DNA from 4 places in the Allobosea sp. NPDC055332 genome. Region 4 is predicted to be linked to each of the others. Evidence: predicted binding sites of a transcription regulator. Region 4 holds the regulator's gene; each other region holds the start of a gene.
The links. The regulator PhoB, encoded in region 4, activates phosphate uptake and scavenging genes when phosphate is short. The targets are predictions, from matches to a motif close to TGTCATNNANCTGTCAT.
Positions count from the first base shown of each region.

Region 1: the regulator PhoB is predicted to act here: its motif matches at 2,127-2,143, upstream of pstS (phosphate ABC transporter substrate-binding protein PstS).
Region 2: the regulator PhoB is predicted to act here: its motif matches at 2,262-2,278, upstream of olsB (l-ornithine N(alpha)-acyltransferase).
Region 3: the regulator PhoB is predicted to act here: its motif matches at 1,927-1,943, upstream of ACWIGM_RS08615 (cycloisomerase).

Region 1 is NZ_JBSHMO010000002.1:816,288-820,371, reverse strand. It holds gene ACWIGM_RS12575 (hypothetical protein) at 1-318, opposite strand, end outside; gene ACWIGM_RS12570 (hypothetical protein) at 573-896, opposite strand; gene pstS (phosphate ABC transporter substrate-binding protein PstS) at 1,018-2,061, opposite strand; gene ACWIGM_RS12560 (CsbD family protein) at 2,241-2,447, opposite strand; gene ACWIGM_RS12555 (LysR family transcriptional regulator) at 2,525-3,439, opposite strand; gene ACWIGM_RS12550 (MBL fold metallo-hydrolase) at 3,570-4,084, shown strand, end outside.
Region 2 is NZ_JBSHMO010000002.1:1,421,369-1,425,452, forward strand. It holds gene queG (tRNA epoxyqueuosine(34) reductase QueG) at 1-357, shown strand, start outside; gene ACWIGM_RS15430 (SDR family oxidoreductase) at 354-1,220, shown strand; gene olsB (l-ornithine N(alpha)-acyltransferase) at 1,227-2,183, opposite strand; gene ACWIGM_RS15440 (response regulator) at 2,309-4,084, opposite strand, start outside.
Region 3 is NZ_JBSHMO010000002.1:48,052-52,135, forward strand. It holds gene ACWIGM_RS08610 (outer membrane protein) at 127-999, shown strand; gene ACWIGM_RS08615 (cycloisomerase) at 1,015-1,851, opposite strand; gene ACWIGM_RS08620 (class II 3-deoxy-7-phosphoheptulonate synthase) at 1,964-3,349, opposite strand; gene ACWIGM_RS08625 (RidA family protein) at 3,607-3,996, shown strand.
Region 4 is NZ_JBSHMO010000005.1:294,732-298,815, reverse strand. It holds gene ACWIGM_RS26920 (aspartate aminotransferase family protein) at 1-225, opposite strand, end outside; gene ACWIGM_RS26915 (GcrA family cell cycle regulator) at 770-1,321, shown strand; gene ACWIGM_RS26910 (NUDIX hydrolase) at 1,407-1,847, shown strand; gene ACWIGM_RS26905 (YnfA family protein) at 1,862-2,182, shown strand; gene phoB (phosphate regulon transcriptional regulator PhoB) at 2,192-2,890, opposite strand; gene phoU (phosphate signaling complex protein PhoU) at 2,919-3,641, opposite strand; gene pstB (phosphate ABC transporter ATP-binding protein PstB) at 3,679-4,084, opposite strand, start outside.

The sequences.
Region 1 (4,084 bases), on a different contig from region 4:
GGAGACGGTCCTGTACTGGGCCGGGATGTGGCGGGCGACGCGGCGCTCCGGCTGGAGCACCACCTGCTCGGTGACCGTGTCGTATTGGGCCGGAATGACCTTGGAGAAGGTACGCTCGGGGCGCACGACATAGCTCTCATCGACGGTACCGTAGACCGGCGGGGTCGAGACCAGCTTGTAGCAGGAACCGCCGCCGCACGTGCTGACCGGCGCCCGGTAGCAGGAGGAAGCGTAGCAGCCGCCGGCGACCGCCGGGGCGGCGAGGCCGAGAAGGGCCGCCGCGGCGAGACCCGAAAGCGAAAGAAGCCTGAACGTCATAGTCGACCCCAACCCTGCGTTGCGCACCGCTGCCGCTGCGTCGTTGAGGGTAGAAAGCCCGAAGCGATCTATGAAGACAAGGTTAACTGCAAAACAAGGTAAAATTAACCAGTTTCAGCGGCGCTGAAGCTGCTGGTATCCTTGTCGGAGCGTCAAGCCGGCCGCCGGCATTCGAGTGAATTTCCCTTGCCCGCCCGCTACCTCTCAAGGCAGCAGGCGGTGCCTTTCGACAGGGGAGCGCTTCTCGGCGTAGGTCACTCGATCGCGCCGCGCTTCATGCCGAAGCCTTCGATATAGCAGCCGCAGGACGAGTTCCGTGGCGCGGGTTCCGCCGCGCATGAGCCGCGCGAGGTCAGACAGACGTCGCCGAAGCGCCGGCGAGACGGCCGATCATAGCCGTAGCGCGGGCCGTCGTCGCGATAGCGCGGGCGGTCATCGTCATAGCGCGGTGGCGGCGGCCTGTCGTAATCGTAGCGCGGCGCCGGCCGGTAATACGGGTCGTAATACTGGGCGTTTGCGCTGGTCGCGGACGAGATGGCTGCGCCGACGAGAGCGGCGAGAGCGAGCGTCCTGAGCATGCCTGTCCTCCTGGTCGCCCGGCCGGGGCCGGGTGTGAATCCATCGGAGGTCAGAATAAGGGCCAGTCTATGAACGGCGCGTGAGTGTCGGTGCCGGATGAGCCGGAAGGCTTGGGTCAGCTCAGCTGCCGGCCTTCATGCTGTTGGCCCAGTAGTCCTTGACCTGCTTCACAAGCGTCTCCGGCAGCGGCACATAGCCGAGCGTGCTGGCGTCGGCAGCGCCGCTCTCGAAGGAGAGGCGGAAGAAGTCGAGCACCTCCTGCGTCCGGCGCGTGCGCGGCTTAGGCACCAAAGCGAAGGTGGTGGCGACGATCGGGTAGGCCTCGGCGCCGGGCGCGTCCGTCAGCATCAGCGAAAAGTCCGTGGCCTTGGCCCATTCGGCGCTGGCGGCGGCGGCAGTGAAGCTCGCCGGATCCGGCTTGACGAAGTTGCCGGCCTTGTTCTGCACCTGGGCGTAGGCGAGGCCGGCGCGCACGACCTGGCCGAATTCGACATAGCCGATCGCGTTCTTGGTCCGCTTCACCGCGTCGGTCACGCCCTGCGTGCGCTCGGCGCCGGCGCCGACCGGCCAGGGGACCTGCGTGTTGACGCCGACCTTGCCGCGCCATTCCGGGCTCGCCTTGGCGAGATAGTCGGTCCAGTTGAAGGTCGTGCCCGAGCCGTCCGAGCGATAGATCACGCTGATCGGAGCGTCGGGCAGCTTCAGCTCGGGATTGGCCGCCTTGATCGCCGGGTCGGACCAGAGCTTGATCCTGCCGAGATAGATGTCGGCGAGGAGGGGGCCGGTGAAGCGGATCTGGCCGGGGCCGATGCCGTCGATGTTCACCACCGGGACGATGCCGCCCATCACGATCGGGAACTGGATCAGGGCCGAGCGCTGCAGCTCCTCGGCGGAGAGTGGCCGGTCGGAGGCGCCGAATTCGGCGGCGCGCTGGGTGACGCGGACCTCGCCGCCGAGCGAGCCGATCGGCTCATAGTCGACGCCGATGTCGAGCGGGGTCATCTCGGCGCCGTCGGACTTGGCGACGCGGTAGTTCTGCGCCCATTTGCCGATGACCGGGAAGGCGAAGCTCGAACCCGCGCCGGTGATCGGCTCGGCGGCGGCAGGCGCCGTGCAGGCGGCGAGAACAGCGCCGGCGACGGCCAGCTTGACCAGGAGCTTCATGCGTCCACCCACCCTGTCGCGGCCCGAGAGGGCCAAGGCCAACGAGGTGACGCTAGGGAGGCGCGGTGACGTTGCGATGACGTCGCTGCTCCGGCAAACGAAAGGCCCCGCCGGTGCGAGCCGGCGAGGCCTTCCTCAGCGGTGATGCCGGCCTTGCAGCCTGCATCGACCGTGAGTGGTCAATGCCAGGTCTGGCGGCCGTACCAGGCGTCGACATCGGTCCGGACCTTGTCCTTCTCAATGCCGTAGCGCTCCTGGATCTTGCCCTCGAGCTGGTCGCGCTTGCCGGCGATGACGTCGAGATCGTCATCGGTCAGCTTGCCCCATTGCTCCTTGACCTTGCCCTTGAGCTGCTTCCAGTTTCCTTCGACGCGGTTCCAGTCCATCGGACGCTCCTCATCTTCGTGATAGGTGTATTCAAGGAACGCGCGGGCGGCGGAATTGTTCGGCGGAAACTGAATTCCTAAGGGCGCTCGGGGCTGCGAGCAGCGAGCCGCGCACGCAGGCGCGGCGTCATCCAGTCCAGGAAGGCGCGGACCTTCAGGCTGCGCAGTCCACCCTCCGCATAGGCGAGGCTGACCGGCAGTGGCGCCGGCGCGAACGGCTCCAGCACCGCTTCGAGCGCGCCTTGCCGGAGCTGCTCCTCGACCTGATAGGACAGCACGCGCACGAGGCCGAAGCCGGCCAATGCCGCATCGATGGCGGCGGCGGTCGAGTTCACCGACAGCCGCGCTCTCGGCTCTTCGCCGAGGGCGGGATTGTCGCCGCGATAGCGCCATTCCGGCGTGACCGAAAAGCCGCGGAACGAGACGCCGTCATGATCCCTGAGCTCCTCCGGCGTTCGTGGCCTGCCATGGCGGGCGAGATAGGCCGGGCTGGCGCAGATCACGCGGCGGACTTCTCCGACCTTCACCGCGATCAGCCCGCCGGCGTCGAGATGGCCGATCCGCACCGCGACGTCGATGTGCTCGTCGGCGAGATTGATCTGCCTGTCTTCGAGATGAAGCTTGAGCGCGATTTCCGGGTTCTGCTCCAGGAAGGCGAGGGCGATCGGCAGGACATGGCGCTGGCCGAACAATGTGGGAGCGGTGACGCGCAGCTCGCCGCGGGGTGCGCTGTATTCCCCGGCGGCCATGCGCTCGGCCTCCTCGACCTGTTCGAGGATCCGCCGGCTGGCTTCGATATAGGCGAGGCCCGCTTCGGTCAGCTCGGTTCCGCGCCGCGTGCGCAGCATCAGTTTCGCCCGCAGATGGCTTTCGAGCTCGGCGATCTTGCGGCTGACAGTCGCGAGCGGCATGCGCAGCTTGCGCGCGGCCGCCGACAGGCTCCCGGCCTCCACCACCGCGAGCAGCACCGCCATGGCGTCCAGACGATCCATCAGCCTTCCATAATTCGAGAGGGTGTCTCCACGATACGTCCATAGCACCCGACGATCGAGAGGACTACGTCGCTCCTGACTGAGGCGCCGCTCTTGGCGTCTCGCGCTCGGATGAGCCCAGGAGTTCACGATGACCGGTCTTTCACGCAGGGGATTTTCGCTCGGCCTCCCGGCCCTGGCGGCTGCAGGCGCTGCTCTGTCGTCGGCCGGCCTGGCGCAGGCGCCGGCAGCGGCCGAGCGTTCCGCGGATCAGCCGCCCTTGGCGCAGCTCAGGATCGGCCGCTTCACGGTGACGGCGTTGAGCGACGGCTATGTCGACATGCCCTATGAGTACTTCCCCGGCCGCTCCGCCGCCGAAGTCGAGGCGCTGGCGAAGGCGCAGTTCTCGGCGCGCGCCGGCGGCGTCAGGATGATGTTCAACCAGTATCTGATCGAGGACGGCAGCAGCCGTATCCTGATCGATGCCGGGCCGGGCGGGACCATCGGCCAGTCGGGGCGTTTGCCGGCGGGCTTGAGCGCGCTCGGTCTCGATCGCGGCCGGATCGACGCCGTGATCGTCACCCACATGCATCAGGACCATATCGGCGGCCTCGTCGCTGGCGAGCAGGCCAATTTCGCCAAGGCCGAGATCTATGTCGACCGGCG
Region 2 (4,084 bases), on a different contig from region 4:
CTGGCGCTGAAGGGCGAGCTCGATGCGTTGCCGCTGGCCGACCTCGCCGCACTTGATGACGCCGCCTTCCGGACGCTGTTCACGGGGACGCCGGTCAAGCGCACCGGCCGCGACCGCTTCATCCGCAATGTCTTGATCGCAATCGGCAACAGCGATGATCCGGCACTGGCCGCAAGCGCCGAAGCCCTGCTCGACGATCCCTCGCCCCTGGTTAGGGCGATGGCGGCCTGGGCACTTTGGCAGCTCATGCCCAGCCGCGCTGCTGAACTCGCGCCGGCACGCCTCGCGCGGGAAACCGACCCCGAGGTCAGGGCCGAATGGGCTCAGCCTTCTCCGAACCAACTGGAACCTGCATGAAGCTCGTCATCTTCGGCCTCGGCTATTCCGCCGGGTTCTTCGCGCGCGCCGCTCTGGCGAAAGGCTGGGAGGTCACCGGCACGGTGCGCTCGGCCGAGAAGGCCGGTGAGCTCAGCAAGCAAGGGCTGCATACGCTGGTCTTCGGCGGCTTTGCGGTGTCGACGCCCCTGGCAAAGCTCGTCGCGGATGCAGACGCGGTACTGGTCTCGGCCCAGCCCGACGAAAACGGCGATCCGGTGCTCGGCGCGCTCGCCGACAAGCTCGCGGCGGCCGAGAAGCTTGGCTGGATCGGCTATCTCTCGACCATCGGCGTCTATGGCGACCATGGCGGCGCCTGGATCGACGAGGAGGCTGAATGCCGTCCGACCAGCAAGCGCTCGCGGCAGCGGCTGGAGATCGAGCAGGACTGGCTCGCCTTCGGCGAACGCAGCGGCAAACCGGTCCGGATCTTCCGCCTCTCCGGCATCTACGGCCCCGGCCGCAATCCCATCACCAAATTGCGGGGCGGCACCGCCAACCGGCTGATCAAACCCGGTCAGGTCTTCAACCGCATCCATGTCGACGACATCGCCGGCGTGCTGATGGCCTCGATCGAGGCGCCGCGCGCCGGCGCGATCTACAACGTCACCGATGACGAGCCGGCGCCGCCGCAGGATGTCGTCAGCTTCGCGGCGGAGGTCACCGGGCTCACCCCGCCGCCGGAAACCCCGTTCGACCCGGCAAAGCTTTCACCGATGGCAGCGAGCTTCTACGGCGAGAACAAGCGGGTCTCGAACGCACTGGTGAAGCGCGAGCTCGGCTATACCTTCCGCTATCCGGACTACCGGCAGGCGCTGCGCGACCTCGCCGCCGCGGGCGAGTGATCGCGCTCAGGCGGCGTAACGTCCGGCGTCGCCGTCGAGATAGTCGAGATAGCGCCGGTCGATCGCGGAAACCGGGAGGATGACGAGGATATCGGTGGTGCCGAACTGCTTGTCGATTACCGCACCGGAGCCGAAGCGGGCACCCAGGCGCAGATAGCCCTTCACCAGCGGCGGCAGGCATTTCAGCGCGAGCTTGGCATCGACCATGCCGGCTGGCAGCCGGTCCATCGCCACATGCCGCTGCGGCTGGGCCACGACGCGCCATTCGCCCTGGGCGGTGGCGTGGTGGTGGATGAAGCTCAAGGGCAGCGCCAGCAAGTCGGGATCGATACCGTCGAAGCTGGCGCAGCCGAACATCGCGTCGATCCGGTGATGCCGGCAATAGGCCCAGATGCCGTGCCAGAGCAGCTCGACCGTCTTCTTGGTGCGGTAGGGCTTCAGCACGCAGGAACGGCCGAGCTCCAGGAAGCGCAGATCGGGGTGGCGCGCCAGCAGCGGGGCAATGTCGAATTCGGACTGGGTATAGAAACCGCCGAGCTTGGCCACGGCCTGCTCGCGCATCAGCCGGTAGGTGCCGACGACCTTCGGCTTGATCCCGCCGAAACGGCCGCGTGCGGCATGATCTATGACGAGGAGATGATCGCAGACGGCGTCGAAGCGGTCGGCATCGCGGCGGAACATGCGCGAGATGACATCGGGCTTGGCCGACATCTCCTGATAGAAGACGCGGTAGCGCAGGCGCTGCGCCCTCCAGATCTCGCGTGGGCCACGGGCCAGCCTGACCTCGAGCGTGCCGGAGCGGCCGAGCGTGCCCGACAGGGCATCCGGCCCGGGGAAAGCGAAGCCGCCGAGCTGCTTGCCGGCCGCCAGCAGATTGGATGGCGAGAAGCGCTGCAACAGGGCCTGGCCGACCAGCTTCTGCTTTGCCGGCTGACGGAAACCCTCGAAAACATCGCGCGTCATAGACGGTCTGGCCTCTGCGATCTCGGATCGGCGCATGACAGCTCTGCGCCGACCGTCTTACGGGATCGCGACAAAACTACGTCAGTGCGATGACGAAGCCAACCGCCTGTGGATCGAAGCGCGGCTCAGGCCGACAGAATTTCGGCCGTTTGCTGCTGCGAAAGCCGATCGATCCAGCCGCGCAAGTGCTCTCGCGAGAGCGGCTTAGCCAGGCAATCATCCATGCCCGCGGCGAGCGCCTCGCGCCGGTCCTCCGCCGCCGTATTGGCGGTGACTGCAACGATCGGCAGCCGATCCAGGCCAAGCGCCTTCTCGGCCGCGCGGATTCTTCGGGCGACGGACAGCCCGTCCAGCACCGGCATACGGACATCGAGCAAGGCGAGATCGAACTCTTGCGACCGGCCGGAACGCGCCTCCTCGATCAGGCGGATGGCCTCGCCGCCATCACGCGCCCAGATCGCAATGCAGCCAAACCGCTCCAGGGTGCGGGTCAGCAGCAGCGCATTGATCTCGTTGTCTTCGGCGACGAGGACCCGCAGACCGGAGACAGGCTGTTCTGCCGACGCGCCTCCGACGGGCGTTGCCTCGGCTGCGTGCTGCAACCGCTCGACCGGGTCGAGCCGCACCTGCAGCGAACGCGCCCGAACCGGCTTGACGAGGAAGCCGCTGAAGCCGGCAGCATAAGGCGAGCCGAAGCTTCGGCGCTCGGCCGGCGCCAGCATGATCACGATATCGGCGACGCCGGCGCGACGCGCCGCAGCTGCCACCGCCTCGACCTCACCGCCCGGAAGATTGCGGTCGACCAGCACGGCGGACAGGGCCGAATCGCCGGCGAGCGCCGCCAGGGCCTGTGCGTGATCGCCGACCCGCAGAACCTGCGCACCCTTCCGTTCGAGGCAGGCGGCAATGTGGGGTCCACTGAACGGCGCCGACGACGCCACGAGGATGCGCCGACCTTGCCAATTCGGTGATGCTGGCGGCTCGATTTCGGCTGTGCCGGCTCGCAATGGCAGGGCCAGCCGGAACAATGCGCCGCCATCGGCGCGATTACCGGCTTCGATCTCACCGTCCATGGCGCGGGCGAGCCGACGTGCGATGGCGAGGCCGAGACCGGTGCCGGCCTGGTCGCGATGGCCGGCCATGCCGCCCTGCTCGAACTCCTCGAAGATCGTCGCCAGACGCTCGGCCGGAATGCCCGGCCCGGTATCGGCGATGGCGACGACGAACTGACCGGCGACAGCATCCACCTCGATGCCGACGCCGCCCGCTTGCGTGAACTTCACGGCATTGCCGACGAGATTGAGCAGGATCTGGCGCAGGCGCTCTGCATCGCCGACGAGCCGCCCCGGCAGGTCGAGCCCGAGTAAGGTGGAGATCTCGATGCCCTTGGCCTGGGCGCGCGGCGCCATCAGCTCGGTGACGTCCTCGATCAGCGCGGCGGGATCGAACGGCACGTCGGCGAGTTCGAGCTTGCCGGCCTCGACCTTGGCGAAATCGAGGATGTCGTCGACGAGCCCGAGCAGCGCCTCGCCCGAACTTCTGAGCGCCTTGACGTAGGTCGCCTGCTCCGGGTCGAGCCTGGTATCGCCGAGCAGGTCGGCCATCCCCAGGATGCCGTTGAGCGGAGTGCGGAATTCATGGCTTACGGTCGCCAGGAAGCGCGATTTGGCGGCGCTTGCCTCCTCGGCCCGGCTGCGCGCTTCCTCCAGTGCTGTTTCAGCTGCGATTCGCCCGCTGATCTCGCGGCCGACCCGCTGCAGCACGGTCTGCCCGGCAGCGACAGGGACGATCGTCTCGACCCAGGAGAGCCAGCGCTCGCCCTCTTGCGTCTCGATGCATTCGTCGACGACGCGAGCTCCCCCCGGCAGGACCTGCACTGGCCGAGCGCTGCGAACGCGCGG
Region 3 (4,084 bases), on a different contig from region 4:
CGGGCGGATGTCTGAGCGAGGATGATCGGATCGGCAATCCATTAACCCGACATTAGGGTTAACTGCGCATGAATCATCTCCGGGCCGGCGTAACCATGCGTCCGCCCCTGCCCGGAGAGACACGCGATGCGTGCTGCATCTATCGCCGCCCTCGCCCCAGTCGTTGCGATGGCCTGCACGCTGGCGCTGCCACAGGCGGCGCAAGGTGCCGATTACCTGCGCGGATCGCAGATCGAGCAGCCGGTCGAGCCGCCGCCGATGTTCGGCGGTGGACGCTTCGACTGGTCCGGCTTCTATATCGGCGGTGGCGCCGGCATCAACGAAACCAAGTTCAAACCGGGCGAAGGCTTGCGCGATCTGGCGAATTCCGCCTTCCGCAACACCGACCTGGCGGCCGAACGCGACATGGGCTCGTTCATCAACGACCTGCCGGACAAGCGCGATAGCGGCACGCAGTTCTTCGGCATCGTCGGCTACAACTACCTGTTCGACGATGTCGTGCTCGGCGTGGAGGCGGACTACACCCGTTCAGGCCACAATTACCGCATCACCGACTACATCGCCCGCCGCAGCCCGCTGTCGAACGGCAATGTCTACGACTGGTCGATGACGACCAACCAGGCAGCCAAGCTCGACGATTACGCGACCCTGCGCCTGCGCATGGGCTGGGCCTACGGCCGGATCATGCCCTTCGGCACGATCGGCGCGGCGCTCGGCCGCTTCAACACGACCTCGACGATCGATGCCGATGCATTGATCGTCACCAATGCCGGCCAGCCCACGGAAACCCGCAGGCAAGCGAACGGCTACCCGCTCCAGGTCGGCACGGTGCGCAAGAACACCTACGCCTTCGGCCTCAGCGCCGGCGTCGGCGTCGACTGGGCCCTGACCGACAATCTCTTCCTGCGCGCCGAATACCAGATCATCCGCTTCGCGGAGATCGAAGGCACGACGACGACGATCAACACCGGCCGTGTCGCCGCTGCGCTGAAGTTCTGATCTGCCTCCTATCGGTCAGCGCTCGAAGCGCTGGCCGATCAGCTCCGATTTTGCCCGGCTGATCATCCACAGCGTGTCCGCACCGCCGCTGCGATCCCAGGCGATACCCTGGCCTTCGCCCTCGATCGGATAGGTCGCGACCAGCTCCAGCACCGAGCCCATCTTCGGCAGGCGCAGGGCATAGACCTCCTTGTGATCGTGACCGGTGGCGTAGAGCAGGCCATCCTTGCCCCAGCTGCCGCCAGACATGCTCATCGGCTCGGCCCGCTTGATCACGGCGGCGGGAAAGGTCCAGCCCTGCACCGGCTTCCAGGCCTCGTCGAACTTGACCAGCGTCGTCCAGTAGGAATTGCCATAGGGCTGCTGGCTCTGGCCGAAGACGCGGCTGTAATTGGCGAAGACGCCCCACCAGGCGCCGTCATGCCTGTCGAGCCAGGTCAGCGAGCCCAGCAGGATGCCGAAGCTGTGCGAGCCGACATGCTCGAGCGTCTGGGCATCCCAGATCTCGACCGAGCTGGTCATCGGCGAGGCCGGGTAGTTGGAATGGGCGGCGTAGAGCTTGCCATCGACCACCGCACCGCTGTCGAGATGGATGATCGGGCCGTCCTCGGCCCCCTTCCACTCCTTCACCAGCGCACCGGTCGCCTTGTCGTGCTTGGCGATGGCGCGGTCTGTGATCGCGTAGACATGGGCAGCATCCACCGCCGCGGCCTGGCGAGCGGAGGGAGCCTTGAAGCGCGCGATCTCGACGAAGCGCCCGCTCGGGGCCGCCGGCTTCTTGGCGGCGTCCTGCGCCAACGCCGGAGCCGCGACCAGACAGGCGGCCAGAACGGCTGCAAATTTGAGTTTCATCACCGTATACCCGCCTTCGTCGGCTTCAGCCGTTCTCGGCATCGACCATGGGAGGCGGGGGGTTAGGTGGTCAAGGTGACGGGCCGATGAAGCCGGCCCGCCACTGTAACGGTTACTCGGCCGCTTCGACCTCAGGCCGGGCGCGGCCGGAGCGCTCGCGCTTGACCAGCTCGGCGACGAGGAAGGCGAGCTCCAGCGCCTGCTCGGCGTTGAGGCGCGGATCGCAGACCGTATGGTAGCGGTCGTTGAGATCGGCATCGGTCATGCCGCGGGCGCCGCCGGTGCACTCGGTGACGTTCTTGCCGGTCATCTCGAGATGCAGGCCGCCTGCATGCGTGCCTTCGGCCTGATGCACGGCGAAGAAGTTCTTCACCTCGGTCAGGATCAGGTCGAACGGCCGGGTCTTGTAGCCGCTCGCCGCCTTGACGGTATTGCCGTGCATCGGATCGCACGACCAGACGACGTTACGCCCTTCCCGCTTGGTGGCGCGCACCAGCGCCGGCAGGTGGTCGAAGACCTTGTCGGCGCCGAAGCGGCCGATCAGGACGAGCCGGCCGGCCTGGTTCTGCGGATCGAGCGCATCGATCAGCTTGAGCAGCTCGTCCGGCTTCAGGGACGGACCGCATTTCAGGCCGATCGGGTTCTTGATGCCGCGGAAATACTCGACATGGGCATGGTCGAGCTGGCGGGTCCGGTCACCGATCCAGACCATATGGCCGGAGGTGGCGTACCAGTCGCCGGTGGTCGAGTCGGTGCGCGTCATCGCCTGCTCGTAGCCGAGCAGCAGCGCCTCGTGGCTGGTGTAGAAATCCGTCGTACGCATCTCGGGATGCGTCTCGGGATCGACGCCGATGGCCCGCATGAAGTCGAGCGACTCGGTGATGCGGTCGCCCAGCTCCTGGTAGCGATGCGACTGCGGGCTGTCCTTGACGAAGCCGAGCATCCAGCGATGCGCGTTGTCGAGATTGGCGTAACCGCCGGTCGCGAAGGCACGGATCAGGTTGAGCGTCGCCGCCGACTGCCTGTAGGCCTCGAGCTGCCGGCGCGGGTCCGGAATCCGCGACTCCGCCGTGAACTCGTTATCGTTGATGATGTCGCCCTTGTAGCTCGGCAATTCGACATCGCCGATCTTCTCGTTCGGCGCCGAGCGCGGCTTGGCGAACTGGCCGGCGATACGGCCGACCTTCACCACCGGCGAGCCGCCGGCGAAGGTCAGCACCACCGCCATCTGCAGGAACAGCCGGAAGAAGTCGCGGATATTGTCGGCCGAATGCTCGGCGAAGCTCTCCGCGCAGTCACCACCCTGAAGCAGGAAGGCCTCGCCGGCCGCGACCTTGCCCAACGCCCGTTTGAGCTTGCGCGCCTCGCCTGCAAAAACCAGCGGCGGAAAGCCGGCGAGCTGCTGCTCAACCGCCTTCAAGGCTGCCTGATCCGGATATTCCGGCATCTGCTGGACGGGCTTTGCCCTCCAGCTGTCGGGCGTCCACCGCTCGGACATGGGTCTTGCTCCTGATTTCACGCATCGCGCCTGCGTTAACCTCATCTTGGCGCGAAGGGGGGCCTATACACCCGCAGATGGCTGCTGGCCACCGTTACGGCAAGGGCAGCATGCCGCGCCTCCTGCCGAGACAGGAAAGCTTGAATCAAATCAGGTGGTTGGCGTGCTCCCCTGCCTCTCCGATTCAGGCGCCTGAGAGACCGATTCAACAGGTTCGGATCCTGATTCAACCAGATCCGCCGGAACAGGACGACCTCATGCCCAAGCGCAGCGTTTCCTCCGATCGCGTCTACAAGAGCCGGCTGCCCTTCGCCCAGGCGACGATCGCCGGCGACTTCATGTTCGTCTGCTGCGTCGGCGCCGACCTGCAGGGGAAATATGCGATCGGCGATGCGAAGCGGCAGACCCAGCAATGCATCGACAACATCAGGGCGCTGCTCGAGGAGGCCGGGGCAAGCCTGACGGATATCGTCAAGTGCACGGTCTACGTCACCGACCGGGCCTATTGGGAGCCGATGAACGAGGTCTATTTCGCCAATTTCGCGCAGGAGCCGCCGCACCGGGTCTCCTGCATCGTCAACGGGCTGGGCTCGCCCGATTGCCTCGTCGAGATCGACGCGACCGCCTATCTCGGCAAGGCGGGTTGAGGCAGAGCGCAGTTTGATACGCTGCTTGCATCAATCGCTCCGGCATTTGCATTTCACACCTGCCGGCAAAGACCATTGTCTCCCCCGT
Region 4 (4,084 bases):
AGGCATCGTGTAGAGGTTGGAGGTGTGCCAGATGCGCTGGGCCTGGGCAGTCAAGGCCTCGACCAGATGCGGATGGGCATGGCCAAGCGAGTTGACGGCGATGCCGGCGCCGAAATCGAGATAGCGCGTACCATCGGCGGTGATCGCCCAGGCACCTTCGCCACGCTCGAGGGCGATCGGGGCACGGGCATAGGTCGGCAGGAGAACGGAGGAAGCGGTGCTCATGGAGCGATATCCTTGCGGCGAGACAGGGAGGAAGCGCGGAATCTCAGGCCGGGAACGGCAGGGTGGGACGCAAGCGGCAGCATGCCGGCATGATGCGACCCGCCGGCGACATTATCGTCGCTGGCCGTTCCCGCCGTCTCGTCGCGCGTCAAGCCGCATCGAAGGAAAATCCCGATCGCTCAAAAACATAAGCGCCGCCCTTGGGGGCGGCTGCGTGATGCGACTATGCAAAACCGGCCCCGCCCTGTCAATTGCGCCTGCCCTCGCGGCAGCGTTGCCAATTAGACTCACCGGCCGGCCGTCTGCAGCGATTGGCTGGGGAAAAGCCGAATTAGGATTCGGCGACTCTTGTGGCTGAGTCAGGCCATCTTGTATGGTCTTTCTCGTCAGATACGACATCTCGTGCGGCGTCTCCAGTATCGTCAGTTCCGGGCGTAACGGCTTCCGTTTAGCGACGGGCGCTGCCGGTATCGGATTCCGCCATGATCTCTCCCTATGCCGCGCCGGCTTGCTGGCGGGGCATAACGAAGACAGGTGCAATTCCATGACCGAAGCCGGAGCCTGGACCGACGAACGCGTCGAACTGCTCAAGAAGCTCTGGAATGACGGCCTGAGCGCGAGCCAGATCGCCGCCGAGCTCGGCAATGTCACGCGCAATGCCGTTATCGGCAAGGTGCATCGCCTTGGCCTCTCCGGCCGGGCCAAGAGCCCGGGGTCGGCCACGCCACGCCCGCGCAAGCCCGCTGCCCGTCCGCCGAGCCACCCGGCCGGTCATCACAGCAATGGCGGCGCCGGGCTGACCCGTGGCAACACGGCGCTCGCCCCGCAATTTTCGCCCGAGATCGAAGCCGAGGCGCAGGTCGCGCGCGCGCCAGCCCCATCCGAGGACGTGGTCGTGCCGTTCTCCGAGCGGGTCACCATCATGGAGCTGCGCGAATACATGTGCCGCTGGCCGATGGGCGACCCGACCTCGCCGGAGTTCCGCTTCTGCGGCGGCCGCAGCGCGACCGGCCTGCCCTATTGCGCCTATCACGCCCGTATCGCCTACCAGCCGGCGGCCGACCGCCGCCGCGACCGCAAGGCCATCCGCGCGTAACGACGCCTCTCGATAAAAAGGTTACAGAAGCCGGCCTTTGGGCCGGCTTTTTTGTCGTCGGACAGGCTTGATGCATGAGGCATCCATGGACACCGCCGCCGCTCACCCGATCGAGTATGCATGTGCCCTGCCGATCAAGGAGGGGCTGCTCCTGCTGGGACTGAGATCGCCACATCGCCGGAACCGGCCGTCCTGCTGGGACACGGTCGGCGGTCACGTCGAGCCGGGCGAGACCGCCGAGGCGGCCCTAGTCCGCGAACTCCAAGAGGAAATCGGCATCACACCGACGGGTTTCCGCCACTTCGAGACCATCGAGACGACCGAGACGGACGGCATCACACCCGCGCTCTGGCACCTGTTCACGGTGAGCCAGTGGACCGGCCGTGCGCCTGAGATCACCAATGACGAGCACAGCGAAATCCGCTGGTTCTGCTTCGATGAGGCCCAATCGCTGACACCGCTGGCATCGGAGGCCTATCGTCCGGCGTTCGCCCGGCTGGCCGAGGCCTTCGGGCCAGGCTGGTAATCGGACAGGCGCGCATGACGACATTCGCGATCTATCTCGGCGCGGCGCTGGCGGAGATCGCCGGCTGCTTCGCCTTCTGGGCCTGGCTGAAGCTGGACAAACCGGTCTGGTGGCTGCTGCCGGGCCTGATCCTGCTCGCGATCTTCGCCTGGCTGCTGACCCTGGTCGACAGCCCCGCCGCCGGGCGCGCTTTCGCCGCCTATGGCGGCGTCTACATCGTGGCGTCGCTGGCCTGGATGACGCTGGTCGAGAAGGTCCCGCCGGACCGCTACGATCTGGCTGGCGCAGCGCTCTGCCTCGCCGGCGCAGCGATCATCGTCGCCGCACCGCGCTGACGAAAACCGTCAGCCGCGCGCAAAAGTCTCGTCGAAGGCATAGCCGGCGCCACGCACGGTGCGCAGCGGATCCTTGGAATTGGCCGGGGTGATCGCCTTGCGCAGCCGCCCGACATGGACGTCGACGGTGCGCTCGTCGATGTAGACGTCGCGCCCCCAGACGGCGTCCAGCAGTTGCGCCCGCGAATAGACCCGGCCCGGCGCCTGCATCAGGAATTCGAGCAGGCGGAACTCGGTCGGGCCGAGATGCAATTCGGCGCCGGCGCGGCGGACGCGCCGCGTCGTGCGGTCGAGTTCGAGATCGCCGGCGGCGAGCAGGCCGGCGACATGGCCGGGCTTGGCGCGGCGCAGCAGCGCCTGGATGCGGGCGATCAGCTCGGGCAGCGAGAACGGCTTGACGACATAATCGTCGGCACCGGTGGCGAGGCCGCGCACACGTTCGGTCTCCTCGCCGCGGGCGGTCAGCATGATGATCGGCACGCGCTCTGTGTCACGGCGCGTGCGCAGGCGCCGGCAGAGCTCGATGCCGGAAAGGCCGGGCAACATCCAGTCGAGCAGGACGAGATCCGGCGTATGGTCGCGCAGATGCAATTCGGCGTCATCTCCGCGCGCCACGCTATCGACCTCGAAGCCCTCGGCCTCGAGATTGTAGCGCAGGAGCAGGGTGAGCGGCTCCTCGTCCTCGACGATCAGGATGCGTGCGGGCATGTCAGCGTCCGTTCAAGCGCCCGCCGGTTCAGCCATTGGCTGCCGGCAGGTCGACGAGGATGTTGGTGGTGTCGAGCTTCGGCCGGCTTTCATCCATGGACTGGCCGGTGACGAGGTAATGGATGGTCTCGGCGATATTGGTGGTGTGGTCGCCGATGCGCTCGACATTCTTGGCGCAGAACAGCAAGTGCGTGCAGAAGGTGATGTTACGCGGATCTTCCATCATATAGGTCAGAAGCTCGCGGAACAGCGAGGTGTAGAGCGCGTCGATCTCGTCGTCGCGGCGCCAGACTTCCATCGCCTTCTGCTCGTTGCTGGCGGCATAGGCGTCGAGCACGTCCTTGAGCTGGGCCTGGACCAGGCGGCTCATATGCTCGAGGCCGACGACAGCGCGATGCGGCGGCGAGAACTGTCCGGAGATCGCGACGGCGCGCTTGGCGATGTTCTTGGCGAGGTCGCCGACGCGCTCGATGTCGGCGGCGATGCGGATCGCCGAGATCAGCTCGCGCAGATCGTTCGCCAGCGGCTGACGCCGGGCGATGGTCAGGACGGCCTTCTCCTCGACCTCGCGCTGGAGGTTGTCGAGACGCTGGTCGGCACTGATGATCTTCTGGGCAAGCGCGGTGTCACGGCGGACCAGCGCGACGGTGGAGTCGCCGAGCATGCGCTCGGACATGCCGCCCATCTCGGCGAGGCTGCGGCGCAGGCCTTCGAGATCGGCGTCGTAGGAGCGGACGATATGGTCGGACATCGGGGCGTATCCTTTGGAGCTGGCCGACGCTGAGGACTCAGCCGAAGCGGCCGGTGACGTAGTCCTGCGTCTGCTTCTTGTGCGGGTTCATGAAGATGGTGTTGGTCGCGTCGAACTCGATGACCTCACCGAGATACATGAAGGCGGTGTACTGCGAGATGCGCGCCGCCTGCTGCATGTTGTGGGTGACGATGACGATGGTGAAGTCGCTCTTCAGCTGCTCGAGCAGGTCCTCGATCTTGCCGGTCGAGATCGGGTCGAGCGCCGAGGTCGGCTCGTCGAACAGGATGACCTCGGGCTTCTGGGCGATGGTGCGGGCGATGCAGAGGCGCTGCTGCTGGCCGCCGGAGAGGCCCATGCCGGAACTCTTCAGCTTGTCCTTGACCTCGTCCCAGAGCGCGGCGCGGCGCAGCGCGCCCTCGACGCGGTCGTCGAGCTCCGAC